DNA from 2 places in the Cupriavidus sp. GW821-FHT02F09 genome. Region 1 is predicted to be linked to the other one. Evidence: riboswitches for the same ligand, from Rfam matches in the RefSeq annotation. Region 1 holds a riboswitch; the other holds the start of a gene.
The links. A riboswitch is a leader RNA that binds a small molecule or an ion and turns the genes downstream of it on or off. The one in region 1 is predicted to bind ZMP and ZTP.

Region 1 (4,175 bases):
CCATCAGGCCGACGCGCTTCACGCCGTCGGCCTTGAGCACTGACATGACGTCCAGCACGGCCTCGTACTTGACCGAGCGGTCGGCGGCGATCACCACCGGCTGATCGGGATTCTCGTTCTGGCGCTGATGCACGAAGTCGATCAGGCCCTGCTTGTCGAGCTTGCGCTCAAAGCTGTTGCCGGCGTTATCCTTGCCGCGCGCGGTCAGTGCGCCGTCCTCATGCACGGTCACGACAATGGGGGGGGCCTTTTGCTGCTGGGTGGCGTTGGCCACGCTGGGCAGGTCAACCACGGCGGGATTCACGATCGGTGCCGCCACCATGAAAATGACGAGCAGCACCAGCATCACGTCAATGTAAGGCACGACGTTGATGTCGGCACTGGCCCGGCGGCGCGAGCCGCCACGGCGCTGTATCGCTGCCATTGCTGGTTCTCCTTGACCGAAGACGTTGGTGGCTTCGGCGCTTTAGCGGGTCTGCCGTTGCAGGATGTTCAGGAACTCTTCCATGAAGCTCTCGAAGCGGATGGCTAGGCGATCCACTTCGGTGGCGTAGCGGTTGTAGGCAATGACCGCCGGAATCGCCGCGAACAGGCCGATAGCGGTGGCGACCAGCGCCTCCGCAATGCCGGGCGCCACGGCCGCAAGCGTTGCCTGCTGCACATTTGACAAGCCGCGGAAGGCGTTCATGATCCCCCATACGGTGCCGAACAAGCCGATGTACGGGCTGACCGAACCTACCGACGCCAGAAACGGAAGATGCGACTCCATCACATCCATCTCACGCTGATAGGCCGCGCGCATCGCACGCCGTGCGGCATCGAGCAGCGCGCCGGCGTCATTGTTGCGCTCGCGCGCCTTCAGGTACTCGCCCATGCCGGACTCAAAGATCCGTTCCAGCGCGCCTGTGTTGTGACGATTGTTGGCTGCGCTCTGGTACAGGGCCTGCAGGTCGCCGCCGGCCCAGAAGTCGCGCTCGAACCCCTCGGTCTGGGTCCGCGCGGCGCGCAGGGAGAAATGCTTGCGGAAAATATATGTCCACGAGAACAGGGACATCACCAGCAGCAGGGCCATGACGGCCTGTGCCAGCACACTGGCGTGCAGCACCAGCGAAATGATCGACAGGTCTTGCGTGACGGTCACGGGATTCATCGAGCGGTCTTGATGGTTGCAAGGACGGGAGCGGGAATGGGAGTCGGGCGAAATGTGCTACGATCAACACACCCAACCCGGATGGCGCCAGTAGCCAGCAATTGCTCACCACGCCAAGCTTCTTGGGCGAATTGGACCGACGCCGGGCCAACCCGTTCAATCTGTGTCCGGATCTCAAGCAAGTCGTCCAGACGGGCGGGGGCATTGTAGTCCACCGCCGTGCTTCTGACGATGAAGACGACGCCCGACTCATCGGCCAGCGCTTGCTGTTCGATGCCAAGCGAGCGCAGCCACTCGGTACGGGCGCGCTCGAAGAACTTGAGGTAATTGGCGTAGAACACTACGCCGCCCGCGTCGGTGTCTTCCCAGTACACCCGCAAGGCCCACACATTGTTGCTCATGGCCGCGATTGTAACGGCAGCCAGCCCGACCCGGTGTAAACCCTTGCCCGACATTACAACAATTACATTACCTGACGGACAAGGCATTGACTTTCGGTCTTTGGCCCCGCAGCACCGTCTTGCAGCGGGCCAGCGCCTCGCGTTAAACTGCCGCCAACCATTCCATCTTGCGCGACTGGCGAAGTCAGTGGGCACTACCACGAGGAAGCGCAAAGTTCTCTGGCGCGATGTTTCAAGCGCCTGCCGCTCGCCTGGGCAGCGAATGGGAAGCAGGGTGCGCCCTGCGCCGGATAGCTAACGCGTCCAGCGCCGGTCGCCTGTGCCTTCCCCGCGCGCCCTACCCCGAAGCCATTCGGAATTCCCCTTTTTTCAGACGAGTTTTCGCCATGTTCGAACGCAGCCGCTATACGATCGACCAGATCGACCCCGAGCTTTTTGCCGCCATCCAGAAGGAAGACCAGCGCCAGGAAGAGCACATCGAGCTGATCGCCTCGGAAAACTACACCTCGCCGGCCGTGATGGCCGCGCAAGGCTCGCAACTGACCAACAAGTACGCCGAAGGCTATCCCGGCAAGCGCTACTACGGTGGCTGCGAGTACGTCGACGTCGTGGAGCAGCTGGCCATCGACCGCGTCAAGCAACTGTTCGGCGCCGAAGCCGCCAACGTGCAGCCCAATTCCGGCTCGCAGGCCAACCAGGGCGTGTTCTTCGCCGCCCTGAAGCCGGGTGACACCATCATGGGCATGAGCCTGGCCGAAGGCGGCCACCTGACCCACGGCATGGCGCTCAACATGAGCGGCAAATGGTTCAACGTGGTCAGCTACGGCCTGGACGCCAACGAAGACATCGACTACGACGCACTGGAAAAGCTGGCGCAGGAAAAGAAGCCCAAGCTGATCATCGCCGGCGCCTCGGCCTTCGCCCTGCGCATCGACTTCGAACGCATCTCCAAGGTAGCCAAGTCCATCGGCGCCCTGTTCATGGTCGACATGGCCCACTACGCCGGCCTGATCGCCGCCGGCGAGTACCCCAACCCGGTGCCGCACGCCGACTTCGTCACCACCACCACCCACAAGAGCCTGCGCGGCCCGCGCGGTGGCGTGATCCTGATGAAGGCCGAGCATGAGAAGGCCATCAACTCGGCCATCTTCCCCGGCATCCAGGGCGGCCCCCTGATGCACGTGATCGCCGGCAAGGCAGTCGCGTTCAAGGAAGCCCTGTCGCCCGAGTTCAAGACCTACCAGCAGCAAGTGGTCAAGAACGCCCGCGTGTTGGCCGAAACCCTGATCGAGCGCGGCCTGCGCATCGTCTCCGGCCGCACCGAAAGCCACGTCATGCTGGTCGACCTGCGCGCGATGCAGATCACCGGCAAGGAAGCCGAAAAGGTCCTGGGCGAAGCACACATCACCGTCAACAAGAACGCCATCCCCAACGACCCGGAAAAGCCGTTCGTCACCTCGGGCATCCGCCTGGGCTCGCCGGCAATGACCACCCGCGGCTTCAAGGAAGAAGAAGCCCGCCTGGTGGCCAACCTCGTCGCCGACGTGCTGGAAAACCCGCACGACCTGGCCAACATCGCGCGCGTGCGCGAGCAAGTGGCAGCCCTGACCAAGCGTTTCCCGGTCTACGGCTAAAGCCCAGCGCCACCCGCCACGCGCGGGTGGCCGGCAGCCCCGCCGCGGCGCGCGCCGCGCCTGCGGCGGGCCTTGCCAACCCAGCCCGGCGCGACACAGAATGACAAAACGCTGCCTGCGCGGCACGCGCCCCGGCTCATACTTCGAGGTGGTCAGGCATGAAATGCCCTTTTTGCGCTCACTCCAACACCCAGGTCCTGGACACGCGCATGTCGGAAGAAGGCGATACGGTGCGCCGCCGCCGCCGCTGTGAATCCTGCGACCGCCGCTTCACCACCTATGAGCGGATCGAGCTGTTCTTCCCCGCCATCGTCAAGAAAAACGGCTCCCGCGCGGACTATACCCGCGACAAGCTGAAAGACTCGATGCGCCTCGCCCTGCGCAAGCGCCCGGTCTCGGCCGAAGCCATCGACGCCTCCATCACCCGCATCGAAGAGAAACTGCTCGCCCTCGGCGAGAAGGAAATCCCCAGCAGCCAGGTCGGGGAACTGGTCATGCGCGAGCTGCGCCGGTTGGACAAAATTGCTTATATCCGGTTTGCTTCGGTGTATCGGAGTTTTGAGGATGTGTCGGAATTCCGCGACATGCTGGATGAGTTTTCGGCGTCTACCCCACGGAAGGGGTAGCAGACTTCCAAGGAAAGTTGTTTAATCTGCACTACCTTCCTATATAAAAACGGAAGGTACGGTGGACTCGCCCGGAGAGGCGAAATACGCCAACAAGAAAAAAAACAGTTTTCGGACGGGAGTCGAACATGGGTCAGCCTTCCTGCCTTGCGGCAGCGGGCTTGGTTGCACTTGTGCGCACCAGGCTATCGTGGGCACCGGGGAAAGCGCTGCGCAGTGCATGGGCAGCGTTGGCCGATTCACGCCCCTACGCCCTCCGGCGCGCTGCCAACCTCTCCCCCCTCCCCTCTGCGCTACGCGCCACTCGGCAAGCCGGCTTCACTCTCATCGAGCTGATGGTGGCGCTTTCGGTTCTCGCCATCCT
Region 2 (4,175 bases), on a different contig from region 1:
CACAGGCTGGAAGTCCTTCTTTGGGTCGTAGGGAAGGTTGGCGTATAGCGTCGGGTTGATGCCGTGGGTGCCGATCGTGCCCAGCAGCAAGGTGTAGCCGTCCGCCGGTGCATTGGCGACGGCGGCCGCGCCGATGTTTCCGCCCGCACCGGCGCGGTTCTCCACCAGCACCGGCTGCCCGAGGCTTTGCGTGAGCTGCTGGCTGAGCAGCCGTCCGAAAATGTCCGCAGTGCCACCGGGCGGGAACGGCACTACCAGGCGAATTGGCCGTGAGGGATAGGTTTCGGCCAGTACCGGCCCCGCCGTGTGCAGGGCGAGCGCGGCCGCGACCACACAGATCAGTCTGTGAAGCATGGGATGTCTCCGTTGTCGTTGTGATTGCCAGCGGCATGCTCCGGACGGAGCCGCGCCAGGCTTACTGCGCTTCGCCTGGCCTGCCGCTCAGGGATCCACACGTGGCCTCGCCCGTAAAGTCGGCGCCAGGGGGGGGCGGCGAGAGGGCGCGAAGGACGGTCTTGCTGCATGGGATAGTTTGGCGCTGTCTGGGTTAGGTGAGCGGAAATGTGAAAACGATTTCCGTTTGTGCTAACTTAGCAGGCAACAAATTTGGCGTCCAACTGTGGAACGTTTTCATTAGGGAAGACCATGACGCAAAGGATTTCCGTCAGGGATGTGGCTGAGGCGGCGGGGGTTTCCATTGGCAGCGTGTCGCGGGTGCTGAACGGCACCGGCTATGCCAGCCAGGCGCTGCGAGCCCGGGTGCATGCGGCTGTGGAGGCACTGAACTATGAACCCAGCTTTGCCGCCCGCCACCTGCGCACCGGGCGTAGCAAGACGGTCGGCTACCTGGTTTCGAACATCGGCAACCCGCTGCTGGCGGCGCATTTCAGCGAAGTCGAGAAGCATATGCAGGCCGCCGGGTACTCCATGTTGGTCGGCAATACACTGGACCAGCCACGGCGCGACCGCGAACTGGTTGCGCTGTTCGAGACCCGCCGGCTAGAGGGCATCATTGCCGCGCCGAGCCTGGAGAGCGCGGACCCCGCCGACAGCCTGTTCAGCGGCTGCAGCTTACCGGTGGTGATTCTGGATCGGGAAACGCCGCTACCAATGGACGCGGTCTATTTGGACCATCGTAGCGGTGTGAAGCAGGCAATGGCGTATCTGATTTCATTGGGTCACCGCCGTATCGCGTTGTTCGGGCCCGGCGAGCACATTCGTCCAGGGCGCGAAAAGCTGCTCGGCTACCGGGATGCCCTTGCGGAGGCAGGTTTGGTGTTCGACCCGGCACTAGTCTGTATGTCACGCTCGGCGATCGATTCGTCACGCACCCAAATGGCGACCATGCTCGCTCTTTCCGCACCCCCCACTGCAATCATCGGCCTAGGAACGCGCCTGCTCTCCGGAGCCATTTATGTTGCGCGCAAGGCGGGGCTGGATATTCCCAGAGACCTTTCGGTGATCGGCATCGGTACGCCGGAGACGCTAGAGTTGATGTATCCCCCGCTAACCACGCTACGCTTTGACATCGAGCGTGCCGCGCAGGCCGCCGCACATCTGATGCTTGACCGCTTGGCCGGGGAGGGGGGGAGGCAACCGCGTAGCGTGAATGTGCCGCTTGACCTGGTTCTGGGTGAGTCGTGCGCCCCGGCAGCGCCCAGGTAGGCCAGTGGGCTGCACATGCGCCAGTTCGACGCTCGGGGCACCTTCCTGCAGGTTCACGATGGCCTGCTCAGGGCCACGGACGTTGGCCGCCGGCTGATGCGCCGGCGTATTGGCAAGGTGTTGCTATTTCTTGGATTCGTATGCCATCCGCACCGCCAGACCTGTCAGAACGCTTCCCATCAGCCAGCGCTGCACCAATAGCCACTGCGGGCGTCCTGACAGGAAGGTAGATATCGATCCGGCCGTCACGATGATCAGTGCATTCACAGCGAGGCTGATCGAAATCTGAACGCCGCCGAGCGCCAGCGACTGGGTAAGAACGCTGCCGTGTCCTTCCGTAATAAATTGGGGAAGCAGAGACAGATACATGACGGCGATTTTTGGATTCGCCAGGTTGGTGATAAACCCCATGCTGAAGAGCTTCCTTGGGGTATCGACCGGCAGGTCGCGCACTGCAAATGCGGACCGTCCGCCCGGTTTGACCGCTTGCCAGGCAAGATATAGAAGGTACAAAGCGCCGCCAAAGCGAAGCGTATCGTAGGCGTAAGGTACCGCAAATACGAAGGCCGTAATTCCGAATGCCGCGCAGAGCATGTAGAACACAAAGCCCAGAGCAACGCCGCCCAATGAAATGAGGCCTGCGCGTCTACCTTGGCAAATTGAGCGGGAAATTAGATAAATCATGTTCGGCCCCGGCGTTAAAACCATTCCCAACGCCACAAGAGCAAACATGAGCAACTGTGCAAAATCAGGCATAACCCATCTCCAAGGATAGTAGGTAATGCCCAGGCGCGCGGCGGCTAGCAACCTCACGCTCCCCGATAGTGCCCTATCTGTATGCGCCAGTCACATGAGTGCAGAAATCATAGCACAGGAGAAAATACTTTAGGCTCGGAGGCGCCGTGGTCTTGCGCTGACAGACAACCAGCCAACCTGGGACGATCACTGGCGTCCGTCGGACTGAGATCGGCCATCGAAGAAAGAGGAAATTACCTTCTGCGGTGCCCGGATGATTCCCCATCCATAGACGTCTCTGCGCTCCACTGCGCCGCGGTGAGTCTGGAGATGAAGAAATCGGCCAACGCACTCACCTTCGCGGGCCGCGCGCGGGCAGTGGGCGTGACGAAATACAAACCACCTTCAGGCAAGCGCCAATCGGTCAAAACGGGCTCGAGCTGTTTGTCCCGGAAATACTGCGTCGCGACAAACTCAGGAAGCTCGGTGATGGCAAGTCCAGCGAGGACCGTGGGCAGCAATGCCTCCACGCTCGTTCCTCGCAACGCTCCGGTTGGTGTGACGGTGCATTCCTCGCCACTTTCATGGGTAAATCGCCAGACGTCGCGCTTACTCCTGTTGGTGTAGGTAAGGCACTGGTGGGCGCCAAGGTCTTGCGGGTGCTGAGGATGGCCATGGTGAGACAGATAGGCTGGAGATGCCACGACAAATCGCCGCACAGGTGCAATGAGACGTGCGACGAGTGACGAGTCTTCCATGATGGCGATGCGCAGGGCGGCGTCAAAGCCATCGCCAATCAGATCAGTCTGTGCGTCCGTGAGATGAAGTTCGACGGAAATATCCGGATAGGTCCGAAAGAACTCGGGCAACAGCGGAGCCACCCAGCGAGCACCAAAGGAGAGCGGCGCCGCGAGCTTTACGAGACCACGTGGCCGGCTTGACGTCTCACGTGCGAAATCCTCCGCTTCCTCAGCCTCCGCGTAGATTCTCGCCGCTCGCTCGGCAAGCGTGTGGCCATAGTCCGTGAGTGCAAGTCGTCGGGAGGTGCGGTTGAACAGTCGACCTCCCAGCCGTTCTTCAAGACGGGTAACGGCCCTGGAGACCGTGGCGACCGAGACCCCCATGGCAGTTGCCGCCGCAGCGAACGAGCCTTCTTCGGCAACTTTCGCGAACATCGCGAGCCCTTCGAAATCCGGTAGTTTTGACATCGACAATCCTGCAACGATGGTTTTCATTCATTTCTATTTCGAAAATTAGCATGACGTCATAGATTTGTCTCGTCGCACCACTCGTCGCACTTACTCGTCGCACCACGCCACCCAGGAGATAGATCATGGTACGCAGACTCGAAGGACAGTTAGCCGTCATCACCGCCGTCACGAAGACCTTGGCCCTCGCTCAGTAGCGCGGCACCACATCCCGCATCTTCCTGAAGCAGCTGCTACAGGAAATGGACATGCAAGAGACTTAAGAGATTTCCACCCCATGCGACCGCAAAGGTCCACAGTCATCGATTAAGGAGTGTGTTATGAATGACCGTACCCATGAACTGCTTGATCGCAACCTCCAGGAGGTCTTCGGCGAAGGCGACGCAGCGCGTCGTCGCGCGGCGATCGAGGCGCTCTATACCGAGGACTGCGTGCTCTACGTGCCTACGGGTGTATTCGTTGGGCACGATGCTCTCGACAAATTCGCGGGGGATCTTCGCGCGACGCACCCGCACTATGCTTACACACCGCACGGTAAGCCTCAGGCTCTCCACAACGCCGGTCGTC

Region 2: linked by a shared signal. The riboswitch ahead of AC07XB_RS01370 (LysE family translocator) and the one ahead of glyA (serine hydroxymethyltransferase) in region 1 are both predicted to bind ZMP and ZTP.

Annotation. Positions count from the first base shown of each region.
Region 1 covers NZ_JBWKVH010000005.1:94,485-98,659, reverse strand. The annotation lists gene tolR (protein TolR) at 1-424, opposite strand, end outside; gene tolQ (protein TolQ) at 467-1,150, opposite strand; gene ybgC (tol-pal system-associated acyl-CoA thioesterase) at 1,147-1,551, opposite strand; ZMP/ZTP riboswitch at 1,713-1,815, shown strand; gene glyA (serine hydroxymethyltransferase) at 1,938-3,185, shown strand; gene nrdR (transcriptional regulator NrdR) at 3,344-3,811, shown strand; gene AC07XB_RS07845 (GspH/FimT family pseudopilin) at 3,940-4,175, shown strand, end outside.
Region 2 covers NZ_JBWKVH010000001.1:252,557-256,731, forward strand. The annotation lists gene AC07XB_RS01360 (Bug family tripartite tricarboxylate transporter substrate binding protein) at 1-354, opposite strand, end outside; gene AC07XB_RS01365 (LacI family DNA-binding transcriptional regulator) at 646-1,665, shown strand; gene AC07XB_RS01370 (LysE family translocator) at 1,789-2,421, opposite strand; ZMP/ZTP riboswitch at 2,442-2,525, opposite strand; gene AC07XB_RS01375 (LysR family transcriptional regulator) at 2,655-3,608, opposite strand; gene AC07XB_RS01380 (nuclear transport factor 2 family protein) at 3,929-4,175, shown strand, end outside.